Regions from separate parts of the Blautia sp. AF14-40 genome, predicted to be linked through region 1. Evidence: a T-box and tRNA genes for the amino acid it is inferred to sense, from the RefSeq annotation. Region 1 holds a T-box; the other holds one or more tRNA genes.
What was found. The T-box of region 1 lies ahead of DWW13_RS07565 (proline--tRNA ligase). A T-box ahead of a tRNA ligase gene usually reads a tRNA of that ligase, here a tRNA-Pro.

Region 1 (7,506 bases):
GCCGCTGGAGAGAATCAGGCAGTCGATCAGCACCTTATCCATTCGTTTGTATTTTCCGACACCGTAGTTCTGGCTTGTGAAGCTCATGCACGCCTGGGTGACGGAGTTGACTGAGGTGTATAAAAATCCCAGCACATTGTTGGACGCCGTGTAGCCTGCCATTGCAATCGAACCGAAGGAATTGACGGATGACTGCAGCAGCACGTTCGAGAAGTTGATAACGGTACTCTGAATACCCGCCGGGATGCCGACCTGGAAAATCGGGATGATGTAATCCTTTTTCATGCACAGCTTCGAGAACCGGAGCTGATAACTTCCCTCGCTCTTATAGAGGCACCGCAGAACCAGCACGCAGGAGATCGCCTGCGAAACCACCGTTGCAATCGCCACACCTGCCACGCCGAGACTGAACACGATCACGAGGAACATATTCAGACCAGCGTTGATCACACCCGATACAATCAGGAAATACAGCGGCCGCTTCGTGTCGCCGACGGCACGCAGAATCGCCGCACCGTAGTTGTACAGCATGAAAAACGGCATTCCCATAAAGTAAATTCTCATATACAATGCCGACTGATCAATGACATCCGCCGGTGTATCCATCAGCTCCAGCGCGCCTTTTGCAAAAAATACGCCCACAAACGCCATCACAACGCCGCTGATCAGCGCCAGCATGATCGATGTATGTACCGTTTCCGACATCTCCCGGTCGCGCCCCGCTGCATAATACCGCGCCGCAAGCACATTCGCACCGAGCGAGATTCCCATAAACAGATTGATGAACACGTTGATGAGTGCCGTTGTCGATCCGACAGCCGCAAGCGCCTGGCTTCCGCTGAACCGTCCGACGACGATGATATCCACCGCGTTGAACATCAGCTGCAGAATGCCGGACACCATCAGCGGCAGCGAAAAGGAAATCAGCTTGTCCATAATCGTGCCGTTGCACATGTCGATTTCATATTTGTTCTTTTTCAAAAATACTCCTCCTTCTTTTGTAGCAGATATGCAGTCTTACACCGCAGACATATACAGAAATGATACCACTTTTTTCCGGTTCTGCACAGAGACTTTCCATAATTTATTGACTTCTGTAAAGTCCACAGGTAAAATAAATACAATTACAGTTTTTCTGTATATAAATCAAGGACAGGAGAGAACCTATGAAAAAAATATGGATTACAGGTGCCGAAGGCCACATCGGTACTGCCCTTCTGGAACTGCTGGAGGGTGTGGAATATCAGCTTCTTCCAACGGATATTCACGAGGTTGATATTACCAAAATCGATGAAGTCACACAGTTTGTTTATGTCAACCGTCCCGACGTTATCATCAACTGCGCCGGTATGACCGACGTTGCCGAGTGTGAAAAAAACATCGACGAAGCCTATCGTGTCAATGCCATCGGTGTGCGCAACGTAGCGCTTGCCGCCAATGATATCGACGCAAAGGTTATTCAGATCTCAACGGATGACGTTTTCGACAAGGAATCCCGCATCCCGTACAACGAGTTTGATACCGTGCATCCGCGTACGATCTACGGAAAATCAAAAGAGGCCGGAGAGAAAATCCTGACACAGCTTTTGAACCGCTTTGTCATCATCCGAAGCTCCTGGATTTACGGGATCGGCCGCGATTTTGTGGATGAAGTACTCCGCAATGCGGCAAAGGGCGGCACGATGGAGGTTCCAAATAACCAGTATGCGGCTCCGACCAGTGCTTTTGAGCTTGCACGCGTGATCTGCCACTTTATCGACAGCGAGGAGTATGGTCTGTACCACGTTGTCTGCCCCGGAAGCTGCAGCCGCTATGAGTTTGCAAGAACCATCCTCGAGTATACCGGAAAAACCGGTGACCTTGATCTCTACCCGGTTGTCGCACGCGATGATGTCCGCCCGACCTATTCTGTTCTGGACAACATGATGCTCCGCCTGACCGGTATTCCTGAGCCGCTCGACTGGAAAACGGCACTGAAAGAATATCTCGAAGAAACCGGAGGAATCGAATAATGGTCCGAAACAGAAAAGAAACAACGGAAAAGTCAAAAAAGAAGCTCGGGCTTTCCACCCAGATTTTTATTGCCCTGCTGGCCGGTGCGCTGCTCGGCGTGGTGATTCACTATTGGATCCCGTCCAGCTATATCAAGGACACCGTCATCGTAGAAGGTGTGCTTTATGTCATCGGACAGGGCTTTATCCGCCTGATGCAGATGCTTGTCGTACCGCTTGTCTTCTGCTCCCTCGTCTGCGGAAGTATGTCCATCGGAGACAGCAAAACCCTCGGAAAGGTCGGCGTAAAAACGATCGGCTTTTACCTTGTTACCACAGCACTTGCCGTCTGCATCGCACTTGGAACCGCCCTGCTCATTCACCCGGGGCTCGGACTTAACATGAGTGCGGTTCAGAAAGCCGACCTGTCCTCGACAGCAGCAGATTCCAGCGTCAGCCTGGTGGATACACTGCTCAACATCATCCCGAAGAACCCGATTGGTTCCATGGCAAACGGCGATATGCTTCCCATCATCGTATTCGCCCTGTTTGTCGGCGTAATGCTGGCAAAGCTCGGAAACCGCGCTTCGGTCGTTTCCAACTTTATCAGCCAGTTTAACGATGTCATGATGGAAATGACCATGACGGTCATGAAGGTGGCCCCGGTCGGCGTTTTCTGTCTGATTGCACGTACCTTTGCAACGGTCGGCTTTTCTGCGTTCGCACCGATGCTGAAATACATGGGAAATGTAACACTGGCGCTGGCACTGCAGTGCTTCGTCATTTATCAGGTTCTTCTGTTCGTATTCACACGGCTGAATCCGATTAAATTCGTGAAGAAATTCCTTCCGGTTATGGGATTTGCATTTTCCACCGCAACCTCCAACGCAACAATCCCGATGTCGATTGATACACTGAACAAAAAAATGGGTGTCTCGAAACAGATCTCTTCGTTCACCATTCCGCTCGGCGCAACCATCAACATGGATGGTACCTCCATTATGCAGGGTGTCGCTGTCATCTTCATCGCAGAGGCATACGGTATTCATCTGACTCCGGCAAACCTCGCAACGGTTGTTGTTACCGCAACACTGGCTTCCATCGGTACCGCCGGTATCCCAAGCGTCGGGCTTGTTACCCTGGCTATGGTACTGAATTCCGTCGGACTGCCAACGGAGGGTATCGCTCTTATCATGGGTATCGACCGTATTCTCGATATGCTGCGTACCGCCGTCAACATCACAGGCGATGCTGTCTGCACAACGATTGTCAGCCATCAGGAAAAGGCGCTCAACCGCGAAGTATTCAATCGCAATTAACTGCAATAAACTGCTTGCGAAAAGCCTTTTTCAGACACGCTCTAAGGCTAAGAAAACGCGTTCCCGTTTTCGGAAACCCCTGTGGTTTCCGGCGGGAACGCGTTTTTCTTATCTTATTTTTCTGTTACAGTTCAAATGCCTGGCGGATGCTGTCGTAATGCAGGAATTTACCTTCTGCGGCGTACTCTTTGATTTCGTCCGGCGTAGCAAAACGGTAGCCGTCTGTTTCTTCCTCCTGAAGATGGAGATCTTCGTCTTTGACATCCATCACGAAGCGATAGACATCGACAAAGTAATTGTCTCCCTCATCCGGGTTGATGCGCCGGTAGGTAAAGAGATAACCGCCGTCAGCCTTGCTCACATCGAGTCCGGTTTCCTCTCTGACCTCACGGCGCACGGCCTCCCAGGAGCTCTCTCCTGCCTGTGCCGCGCCGCCGGAAACCTCCCACCAGCCCGGTGCCCAGGCTTTCGTCATGACACGTTTTGTGATAAGGAAGGTTCCGTCCGGTCTTGCGATTACGCCGAGCACCGTCAGGTGAAACTCGTCCGGCTTCATATGCCAGTCATTCCGCTTCATCGTGCGGCCGGTCGGCTGTTTGTTTTCATCATAGATATCCCAGAGTTCCATATCGTGTTTTCTCCTGTCGAACTTCTTCCGAACCCCATCGCGATTTTTCTTCCCTTTCGCATGGTTCTGAATCATTACAGATACTGTTTAATCTCTTCCATCACATTTTCCAGCGGAATCTGTGTTTTCAGAGTCTTATCGCGGGATGCAACCTCGACAACGCCCTGTTTCATATTTTTCGGGCTTACGATGATGCGAAGCGGAATACCGAGCAGGTCGGCATCGGCAAACATTACGCCGGCTCTGACGCTTCTGTCGTCGTAGATCACTTCGATGCCTGCGTTCTGCAGATCCTCGTACAGCTTGTCCGCGTATGCTCTTACTTCCTCGTCATCGACGCGGACCGCACAGAGGTGTACCTGCCACGGAGCGATAGCTTTCGGCCAGATCGGGCCGTACTCATCGTGATGTGCCTCGCAGACCGATGCTGCCAGACGGCCGACACCGATACCGTAGCATCCCATGATCGGGGTCTTGCTCTCGCCGTTTGCATCGACATAGGTCATATTCATGGATTTTGTATATTTGGTTCCAAGCTGGAAGATATTTCCGACCTCGATACCTCTGGAGATCTTCACGGTCTTTTTGCCGCATTTCGGGCAGATGCCGCCCTCCTGGATTTTTGCAAAATCGTGATACTCGGCATTCGGAACGTCGCGCTCCATGTCGAGTCCTTTGTAATGATGCTCTGCCTCGTTGGCTCCGCAGGAAAGGTTGTTTCTTCCCTCGAGGGATTTATCATAGAGAACAACGGCATCTCCGTTCACCTTCAGGTTCACCGGTCCGATATAGCCTGCGTTCAGTCCGCATTCTTCGGTGATCACGGCTGCGTGAACCTGCTCGCCGAGGAAGTTGACCAGCTTCGTCTCGTTGACTTCGAGATCACCGCGGATGAAAAGGACAACGTATTTATCATCAACATTCTGCTGATAAACAACGGCTTTGCAGGAGTTCTTTGTCTCGTCTCCGAAGAAATTGCAGACGTCTTCAATGGTGTGGACGTTCGGTGTGTAAACCTTTTCGAGTGCAGCGGATTCTGCGTCTCTTGCGATGTCGGAAATGTTCTCAGCTGCTTCCATGTTGGCTCTGTAATCGCAGGAATCACACAGAACGATGGAATCCTCTCCGACCGGAGTCAGAAGCATGAACTCGTGGGAGATATTTCCGCCCATCATACCGGAATCGGATTTGACAGATACCACCTCCGGCACGCCGACACGCTCGAAGATGCGCTCGTATGCTGCGTGGCATTTCTCGTAATACTGCTCCAGATCTTCCTGGCTGGTATGGAAGGAGTAAGCATCCTTCATCGTAAACTCACGCACACGGATCAGTCCGGCTCTCGGACGGGCCTCATCACGGAATTTTGTCTGGATCTGATAGATCATAAACGGATATTTGGTGTAGCTCTGTGCATACTCGCGTACAAGGTGTACGGCTGCCTCCTCGTGGGTCATGCCGAGTACCATTTTGGCATTGTTGCGGTCGGTGAAACGCAGCAGTTCATCGCCGATGCTATCGTAACGGCCGGACTCATCCCACAGAGAAGCCGGCATGACAACCGGGAACTGCACTTCCTGGCCGTCGATTTTGTCCATTTCCTCGCGCAGGATCTGCTCGATTTTGCGCACAATGCGGCGCAGCGGCAGATAGGAAGAATAGATTCCGTTTGCCATATATTTGATGTATCCGCCTTTTACCATAATAGCATGGCTGTCGATGACACAGTCAGCAGGTCTTTCTTTGAAGCGCTCTCCTACTAATTTTTCAAGTTTCATTTTCTGATTTCCTCCTTATTCTTTGGGTTTTCAACATCTGAAGTCTTCCAGACGCGAGAACATTCCAGCCTGTCCGATTTTAAGCTTTTAGTCAACATTTTACGCATCTAACTCATCACTGAAGTAACGAGAATGCGATGCTTCATTTTCAAACAGAAAAAAGCCCTAAACCGCAAGCTGCAGTTTAGGGCGAATTTTTTTATCCGCGGTACCACCTAAATTCAGGAAAACTCCTGCACTCTGACACAGAGCATTTGTACCCCACGATTTTTGTATTTTGTAATACGCGTGATCTCTGCTCTCTGTACCTTCTCTGTAACGGGAGATCCCGGTGCAGCCTACGAAATAAATTTTCCCTGATGGATTTTCTTCTCTTCGGTGCACAGCTCCAAGACCGGTTCACGATAGATTCTGCAAAAAGCTTTCACCTGCCGCTTTCTCTCTGAATGCGCTCTGTCGCTACTGTTTCTTTTCGTCGCTTTTTCACTGCACTGATTGTAGCAGAAACCGGAAAAGAATGCAAGCCCGTTCCTTCTGCTTTTTCTGCATAAACGCCCGCCCAGGTTACAGGCCTTCCCGATACATTCTGCTGATTGCCGCCTGGGCTTCCTCAGACTGTTTTTTCTCAATCCATGCTTTGCGGTCACTCAGGATAGCCAGCATCTCATCGACAACGTCCTCGGCGCGCGGGCTTGTGACGCGGTAGAGATAGCCGAGCATCCGCGTGGCGGTAAAATCGGTGTTCATCTGGCGGTATGCAATTTCCCGGCAGAAGTCGTCCGGGTAACCGTTGTGTTTTAACGCACGGTACAATTCGTCATTTCTCGTTTCTGGCATTGCCTGTCTCCCTTTTTCCTTTAAACATTTACGTTTCCGCTGTTCAGACCTTCCGTCTTTTCCTCAAGTGGCAGCCAGTCCAGTGCCTTTTTGATCCACTCATCCCAGAAATCCCATTCATGGCCACCCTTGCTCTCATAGTAGACAATGTCCATGCCGCTCTCTTCCATCCGTTTATGGTAGAGACGGTTTACTTCCAGAAGTCCGTCCTCTGTTCCGCACGCCTGGAATACGGTCGGCACATTGACAGACGGATCTTTTTTCCGTGCTTCCTTTAACTGCTCGATAAGAACAGCCGGGTTTTTGTCACTCTTTGCTGCTTCGACCAGATTTCCGAAATAACCTTCTTCATGTGCAAAGCTGTCCGCTCTGCTCTCTTCCGGATTTTCCAGCACATGAAGTGCACCGGACAGGCAGATCACAGCCCCGAAGGTATCGTGATATTTCAGGCCATTTCTGAGTGCGCCAAAACCACCCATGGAAAGGCCTCCGATAAAGGTGTCTTCTCTTTTTCTGGACAGCGGAAACATTTTTCTTGTAATCTCAACCAGTTCTTCTCCGATAAACTGTCCGTGCATGGCACCGATGGACGGCTGATCCACATAAAACGCATTCTCGCCGGCCGGCATGACAACGGCAAGGTTTTTCTCCTCTGCCCATCTTTGGATTCTGGTTCCATGAACCCAGTCTGTCTCATTCCCAAAAATGCCATGCAGCAAATACAGCGTTTTAAACGGTTTTTCCTCGCGCTCCGGCTGCCCAAAGGTAAATTTGTCGACCGGCAGAATAACCTGCAGCGGTACGGTGCGCATTAAAGTTTTTGACATGAAGCTTACCTGAATAAATGCCATAATAAAAATCCCCCTGTGGATATATATTTTTCTTTATTTTACGCCTTATTTCTGCGTTTCGTCAACGTGGAGTTTTGCGTTCCTCCGGTTCCGGCTTGCACC
Region 2 (7,506 bases), on a different contig from region 1:
AGCATTTCAGAGCTGATCAGCCGGGCAGAATACATACAGAAAATTTCCGATTTCGACCGCGATCTTATGCAGGAGTATGAGGACACGGTAGACCAGGTAAAAGAAAAAGAAACACAGGTGCAGGAAGAGCAGGCAGCGATCGTAGAACTGCAGCAGCAGAGCAGCGATCAGCAGGAAGCCATTCAGGAGCTGTACGCAGCAGCTTATCAGGAACTCCGTACCTACTCCGCAGAGCTGGACGATGCAAAATCCAGCGAGAGTGCACTGGTAGATGAAATCAACAGCAAAGCAGATGCAATCAATGACCTGATCCGTCAGGCGAAAGAAGAGGAGATTGCAGCGCAGAAGAAAGCAGAAGAGGAAGCAGCCGCAGCAGCCGCCGCACAGCAGGCTGCCGCAGAAGCTGAGGCTGAGGCCGCCAGAAAACAGGCAGCCGAGGCCGCAAGAGTCGCAGCCGCAGAAGCAGCAAATGCCGCAGCGAAAGCAGATACCGATACAAGCAGCAGCTCCGGAAGCAGTTCTTCGGACAGCAGCGCATCCTCCACGACAACGGGGAGTCCATCCGCGTCAGATACTTCCAGCAGCTCCTCCAGCGGAACATACCTTGGAAGATTTAAACTGACAGGCTATTGCTCCTGTTCCATCTGTACCGGACAGTGGTCCGGCGGATCCACCGCGAGCGGAACCACACCGACCGCCGGCAGAACGATCGCCATGGGCGGTGTACCATTCGGAACGAAACTGATGATCAACGGCCAGGTTTACACGGTAGAAGACCGCGGAACCGCTTACGGCCACGTAGACATCTTCTGCAGCAGCCATTCCGAGGCGCTGAGCTTCGGCGTGCAGTATGCAGATGTATATCAGCTGAGCTGAGAAACAAAGATAAGAGATATGCCGGAACAGAACTTCCGGCATATCTCTTTTTTTGACTTTCTCAGAAACTGTCATTCTAAAATAACACCAAAAAGGCCGCAAACCTGTGTAAAATGTACCTTTTGAAGCAATAATAAAAAAAATTAAAAAAAATTCAAAAAAGGTGTTGACATTCCTATAGACATCATATATAATAGCTATTGTTGACGGACGAGAGTTCAGAAAACAAATAAAATCGAAGCGTGGCTCAGTTTGGTAGAGCGCTGCGTTCGGGACGCAGAGGTCGTGGGTTCGAATCCCGTCGCTTCGACTGGAATGAAAATGCCGAAAGCCTTGACAATCAAGAGCTTCGGCATTTTTTCGTATGTCAGAAAGAGAACAGGAAACAGTACACGAGGAGGAAATTTTTGTGAAAGCATTATTTTTTGATATTGATGGAACGTTACTGAGTGAGATTACAAAAGAAATTCCGCAGAGCGCGCTCGATGCATTGAAAAAGACAGCGGAAAAAGGAAATCTTACGTTTATTAATACCGGCCGCACCTGGTCGGAGCTGCCCGAGGAGCTGAAAAAGCTTCCGTTTTCCGGATTTCTGTGCGGCTGCGGGACCTATCTGCGCCGGGACGGCGAAATTCTGATGCATCAGACGATTCCGAAAAAGCGCTGTGAGGAAATCCCGGTTATTTTAAAGGCGTGCAGGATCGGCATGATTCTGGAGGGAACGGATAATGTTTATTTTTCGTCGGAGGTATCCCGTTTTCGGGAGGTCGAGCAGACCCGTGCCTATTTCGCTGCTGTCGGAATCGGACTCGCGGAGACAGCGGAGACAAAAGGAATCATTTACGATAAATTTTGTATCGTAACCGATGCACAGTCTGATATAGAACGTATGTACCGTGAATTTGAGCAGGAGTTTGATATCATGGATCGCCGCGGCGGTGTATACGAAATCGTTCCGCACGGCTGCAGCAAAGGAACAGCTGTGGACTATGCGCTGAAACAGTTTCAGCTGGAGAAAGAAGATGCATACGTATTTGGCGACAGCAGCAACGACCTTACCATGTTCCGGTGCGGCGCACACACCATTGCGCTTGGAAAACATGATGAGGTTCTGGATCCGTACACAGAGTACGTAACCGATACCGTCGAGCGGGACGGCGTGGCAAAGGCGATGGAGCATTACGGATTGATCTGATAGAAAAACAGAAAAAAGAAAGCGAAGGGGCGCATTTGAAAAGAAATTTTCAGGTGCGCCCCTTTGGTTGCAATTTTCTGAAAAAGGAAACAAGAAAAGCAGCGTCTGAAAAGGTATGTGCATTGCAAAGTAAAAAATTTCGTGGTAATATAAAAATGAGTTTTTATGTATATTTGTAATGATACCAGGAGGTGAGCGTTCAGAAGTTCCATGGAAACAGAAAAAAATCAGATAAATAAAAAAAGCCTCAGATACCGTTTTACAGCAGGAACGATCGGAGTAAGTGTCTGGCAGCAGGAATGAATGCTCACTTGGCAAAGCCTATGAAAATTGAAAACATAAAGAGAATTTTGTATGAATATTGTGTGTAGTGGCTGCAACTTCTCAAATCCGTATACCTGTTTTTCACGTTTTGTAGGATATTATAACGTAAATGTAAAACTGGCAGGGACAGGTTCTCTGTATACAGATAAAAGCAGGATAATGAAGCATAAAACAGAGAGAGGATTTTTATAAAATGGAAAAGTATGAAGACAAAATATATTCTTTAGGTGAGGCTGTAACGGGACAGACACAGGCTATGTCACAGGCTATGTCACAGGCCGTACAGAAAACACTGGAAAATAATGGCGGGGTAGGTATAATGACAGGATCTTATGACCAAAACCTGTCTATTTTGTCTGTGAATAATCTGCTGTTGCATAGTACAGGATATACATTCGATACTTTCATGGAACAGACAAAAGGCTCATTGAGAAACTTCTTTTATGACGAGGAAGATAGACAGGAGCGAGACCATTTTTTGCAGCTTCACGGAACAGGGGAAGCACAGATCCTTACAGCAGACGGTACAGTGAAAAATGTACGGCTTTGTAAAGAGGATGCGACAGATGAGGCGGGCAGACAGATCTGGGTTATGTCCGTACAGGTCAACTGGGATCATGTAAATTTGACACTGCTCAATGAGGCTATCTGTTCCGGCTTCTGGTATTTTGACTGTGACGAAAACAGTGAGATTGTGAATGCAAACTGGAGTCATGAATTCCGAAAAATGCTTGGCTATCATGACACTCTGGACTTTCCGAATAAACTGGAATCCTGGTCAGATCTTCTGCATCCACAGGATAAAGAAAGAGTAATGGTGCAGCTTCAGGCGGCAATTAAGGATAAGACGAACCAGATAAAATACCAGGTAGAGTATCGTATGAGAATGAAGGATAATCAATACCAGTGGTTTCGGGCATCGGCAGAAGTAATACGCCGTCTGGATGGTTCTGCCAGCAGGATTGCCGGGATTTTTATTAATATTGATGCGGAAAAAAAAGAGGCCATGCAGGCACAAAAATCTGCTGCTTTCCACCGGGCTTTTACGAAAGCAGACCTGTGTGAGTATTATGTAAATCTGGAAGCGAATACTTTTGATACCTTTAAGGTTGAACCGTCCCTGATGACAGTCTTTGAACAGAGTCATACATGGGATGAACTGATCCGTCATTTTGTGGATTCCTATGTTGTGGAGACAGATAAGAAGGCGGTATCCTCTTTTTACGACCGTGGTTATATTGCAGAAAGGCTGAAGGGTCTGGAAACCGAATTGGCTTTAGAGTGCCGTATCACTCTGAATGGAGAAGAACGATGGGTCCGCAATGTGGTCATACGTGGCGAAATAGAGGATTCAGAATATGCCATGATCTTTCTGCGTGATATCACAGAGACAAAGGTAGAGAGCGCACGGCATCTGCAGATGGCAGCGGATAATGCTTCCATGGAGCAGATAATTCAGAGTATTGTGCGTCTGGTTGACCGCTTTGTTGTCTGTGATCTGGAAAATGACAGATATGAATTCTATAACCTGAATGGACAGATGCTATATAAACCTTTGGGATTCTATCATGATTTTCAGATGCAGGTTCTTGAAAAGTATAAGACACTGGAACCATTGGAAACTATGGACATCCTGATCGCACCGGAAAATATCCGGAAGAATCTGAAAAGTGAAAATGATATTTATAAGTTTGAGTACTGCAGCCTGGATGAAAAGACTTATAAGATCGCTTCTTATATTCCTTTGGAATGGAAGAATGGAAAGCTGGAAAAGGTATTGCTGGCATCCATGGATGTGACACAGGAGAAGAAAGCAGAGATTGAATCCCGTCAGGCACTGAAAGAGGCTTACCGGTCTGCAGAAAATGCAAACCGTGCGAAAACAGAATTCCTTTCCAATATGTCACACGATATCCGGACACCGATGAATGCCATTGTCGGCCTGACAGCAATTGCAGGAGCAAATATTGAGAGCCAGGACAGAGTCATTGAATGTCTCAGCAAAATTACAAAATCAAGCCGTCATCTGCTGGGGCTGATTAATGAAGTGCTGGATATGGCACGTATTGAAAGTGGAAAAATGACGCTGGCACAGGAGGATTTCAATCTGCCAGATCTGGTGGATAATCTTATAACACTCACAAAACCGGTGATTGATGAACATAAACACAATTTAGATATACACATTAATCACATTGAACATGAGAGTGTCTGTGGTGACAGCCTGAGAATCCAGCAGGTATTTGTGAATCTGATGAGTAATGCGGTCAAGTATACACCGGATGGTGGGAATATTACTTTTTCCATAGAGGAAAAGCCAAATGGATTTTCGGAACTTGGATGCTATGAATTTACGATTGAGGATAATGGGATCGGTATGTCACCGGAATTCCAGAAAATCATGTTTGATCCTTTCAGCCGCGCAGATGACCATCGGACAACCAGAGTCCAGGGAACAGGTCTGGGAATGGCAATCAGCAGAAATATTGTGAACCTGATGAATGGTAATATTAAAGTGGAAAGCACCTTACATAAGGGAACTAAAATTACAGTAACAATTTATCTGGAACTTCAGGAAAAAGAAAAAGAACAGGACAGAAATCTGATGAATCTACCTGTTCTGGTTGTGGATGATGATAAGACATGCTGTGAAAGTACAGTTGCCACATTGAAGGAGATTGGGATTACAGGCGAATGGGTTCTCTCCGGCAGAGAAGCCGTTGAGCGCTGTTATGCACATCATGAGCTAAAAAATGATTACTTTGCTGTTATTTTAGATTGGAAAATGCCGGATATGGACGGAATTGAAACAGCCAGACAGATCCGGAAACGGATAGGGAAAGAGATTACCATTATTGTACTGACATCTTATGAATTCAGTGAGATCGAAGAAGAAGCAAAGGCTGCAGGCGTAGATGCTTTTATTGCAAAACCGCTGTTCCGTTCCCGTTTGACGGCTACATTGCGGCAGTTTACTTCTGGCAGAAAAGAAAAAACAGCAAGAAATTATCTGGATGAGCTGTCTGAAGCAGATTACACAGGAAAAAGAATTCTGCTGGTCGAGGATAATGAGTTAAACAGAGAAATTGCTGTTGAAATTCTGCAGATGACCGGGGCGGAAGTGGAAACGGCAGAAAATGGAAAAATTGCAGTTGAAAAAGTAGAAGCTTCTCCGAAAGGCTTGTATGACCTTATTTTTATGGATATCCAAATGCCCGTCATGAATGGTTATGAGGCAACCGCAGCAATCAGGAGCCTTCCGGGTGAACAGGGAAAACTACCGATTGTTGCCATGACAGCAAATGCTTTTGCAGAAGATGTACAGCTGGCAAAAAATACAGGCATGAATGGACATATCGCGAAACCGCTGGATATGAATAAGCTGAATGATGTTCTGGAAAACTGGCTGTAATTGTTTCCCAATTATTGAATTAATGATTTTATCAGGAAAGAATGAGGAAAATACGAGGATGAAAAAGGCAAAACAATGTCTGATAGCATTACTGCCAGGTGTGCTTTTAACAATTACTGTTTTGTCTGGCTGTGGACAATCTCAAAAAGCAGTATCTAAAAATGACGATCACCTTACCGTGTATCTGTGGGAAAATCGTTTAATGAAAAATATTGTACCCTATATCCATGAGCAGTTTCCAGATCAGGATATTGAGTTTATTACCGGTAACAATGATACCGATTTATACAGCTATTTTGAGGAACATGGTGAACTGCCGGATATCATAACCGTACGTCGATTTTCTGGAAAAGATGCACAGGATCTGGAGCCATATCTAATGGATTTTGCTTCTTATGACGTGGTTTCCAGGTATTACTCCTATGCATTGCAATATTATAAAAATTCAAAAAATGAGATTCAGTGGCTTCCTATCTGCGGTATACCGCAGACGATTATTGCCAACAAGACATTGTTTGAACAGTATGGAATCAAGATACCGAAAAACTATAAGGAATATGCACAGGCATGCCAGCAATTTTATGATAATGGTATAAAACCGTATTCCCTGGATCTTGCAGAAGACTGGTCTGCTCATGAGGTGATTCAGACAGGTGCAATTGGGGAATTCATGAGTCTGGATGGAATCGAATGGAGAAGCTCAGCTGAAAGTGCATCAGGGGATATCGCGTTTGATGATGCGTTATGGAAACGTATTTTTTCAGAAACCAATACATTTTTGAAGGACTCACATTTTACAAGTGATGATATCAGCGTCGATATTAATACTGCAACGCAGATGTTCCTTGAGGGAAAAGCAGCAATGTTTCATGGTTATCCGGCACTTATGCAGGAATTTCAGGAACAGATGGATGCAGAATTAACTCGTATACCGTTTTTTTCACAGATTTCGGATGAAGCTTTTATAAATATGACCCCTTCTCTGAATATTGCATTTAACAAAGAACTGGAAAAAGATCAGGAAAAACTGGACCTGGCATTCGATGTCCTGGAGTGTATGATTTCAAAAGAAGGACAAACATTGATCGCAGATGGAAAGGGTGTAATTTCATTAAATGTAGATGTTCCAAACATGATGGAAGATGTACCTGGACTGGAAGATGAAATTAATAATAATTCTGTTTATATCCGATATTCTGCTCAAAAATCATTTTATGCCAGTCTTGAGGCTGTTCACGGATTATTGTCAGGGGAAATGGATGAAACACAGGCTTATGATGCTTTTCGCAGCACAATGAACAGTAAGGATTCAAAAGAAGAAACCACAGTTAATTTTGAAAATGAATATTCCATTTCGCTAAATGATAAAAACGGTCGTGATGCGGCATCTTCTATGTTAACTACGATTAGAGAAGAAAAGGATGCTCAGCTGGCTTTGGCACCATATTATTATTTTACTTCCTCCATTTACAAAGGGGAGTGTACCTGCAGCCGGGTTGGTCTGATGACAGCAAAGAGTTTAGATACACCATTATACCTGGCAAAAATCAATGGCAAAGAGATTTATGAACTTGCGGAGAAATATCTTGCTGATTCTGATGAGAAATTCCATATAACCAATAAATATGAATTACCAATTGCATCCGGTATGAAAATAATCGTTAGGCAGGAGGAAAACGGATTCTCATTAAAGGACATA

Region 2: it has a tRNA-Pro gene. The T-box ahead of DWW13_RS07565 (proline--tRNA ligase) is inferred to sense a tRNA for this amino acid. The anticodon was not compared.

What each region holds. Positions count from the first base shown of each region.
Region 1 covers NZ_QUHK01000007.1:112,079-119,584, reverse strand. The annotation lists gene DWW13_RS07585 (MATE family efflux transporter) at 1-954, opposite strand, end outside; gene rfbD (dTDP-4-dehydrorhamnose reductase) at 1,167-2,012, shown strand; gene DWW13_RS07575 (dicarboxylate/amino acid:cation symporter) at 2,012-3,310, shown strand; gene DWW13_RS07570 (NUDIX hydrolase) at 3,435-3,938, opposite strand; gene DWW13_RS07565 (proline--tRNA ligase) at 4,013-5,716, opposite strand; T-box leader at 5,899-6,201, opposite strand; gene DWW13_RS07560 (hypothetical protein) at 6,281-6,553, opposite strand; gene DWW13_RS07555 (alpha/beta hydrolase) at 6,574-7,404, opposite strand.
Region 2 covers NZ_QUHK01000006.1:21,406-28,911, reverse strand. The annotation lists gene DWW13_RS06330 (PcsB-like coiled-coil domain-containing protein) at 1-876, shown strand, start outside; tRNA gene DWW13_RS06325 (tRNA-Pro) at 1,113-1,186, shown strand; gene DWW13_RS06320 (Cof-type HAD-IIB family hydrolase) at 1,286-2,071, shown strand; gene DWW13_RS06315 (response regulator) at 2,589-5,807, shown strand; gene DWW13_RS06310 (ABC transporter substrate-binding protein) at 5,866-7,506, shown strand, end outside.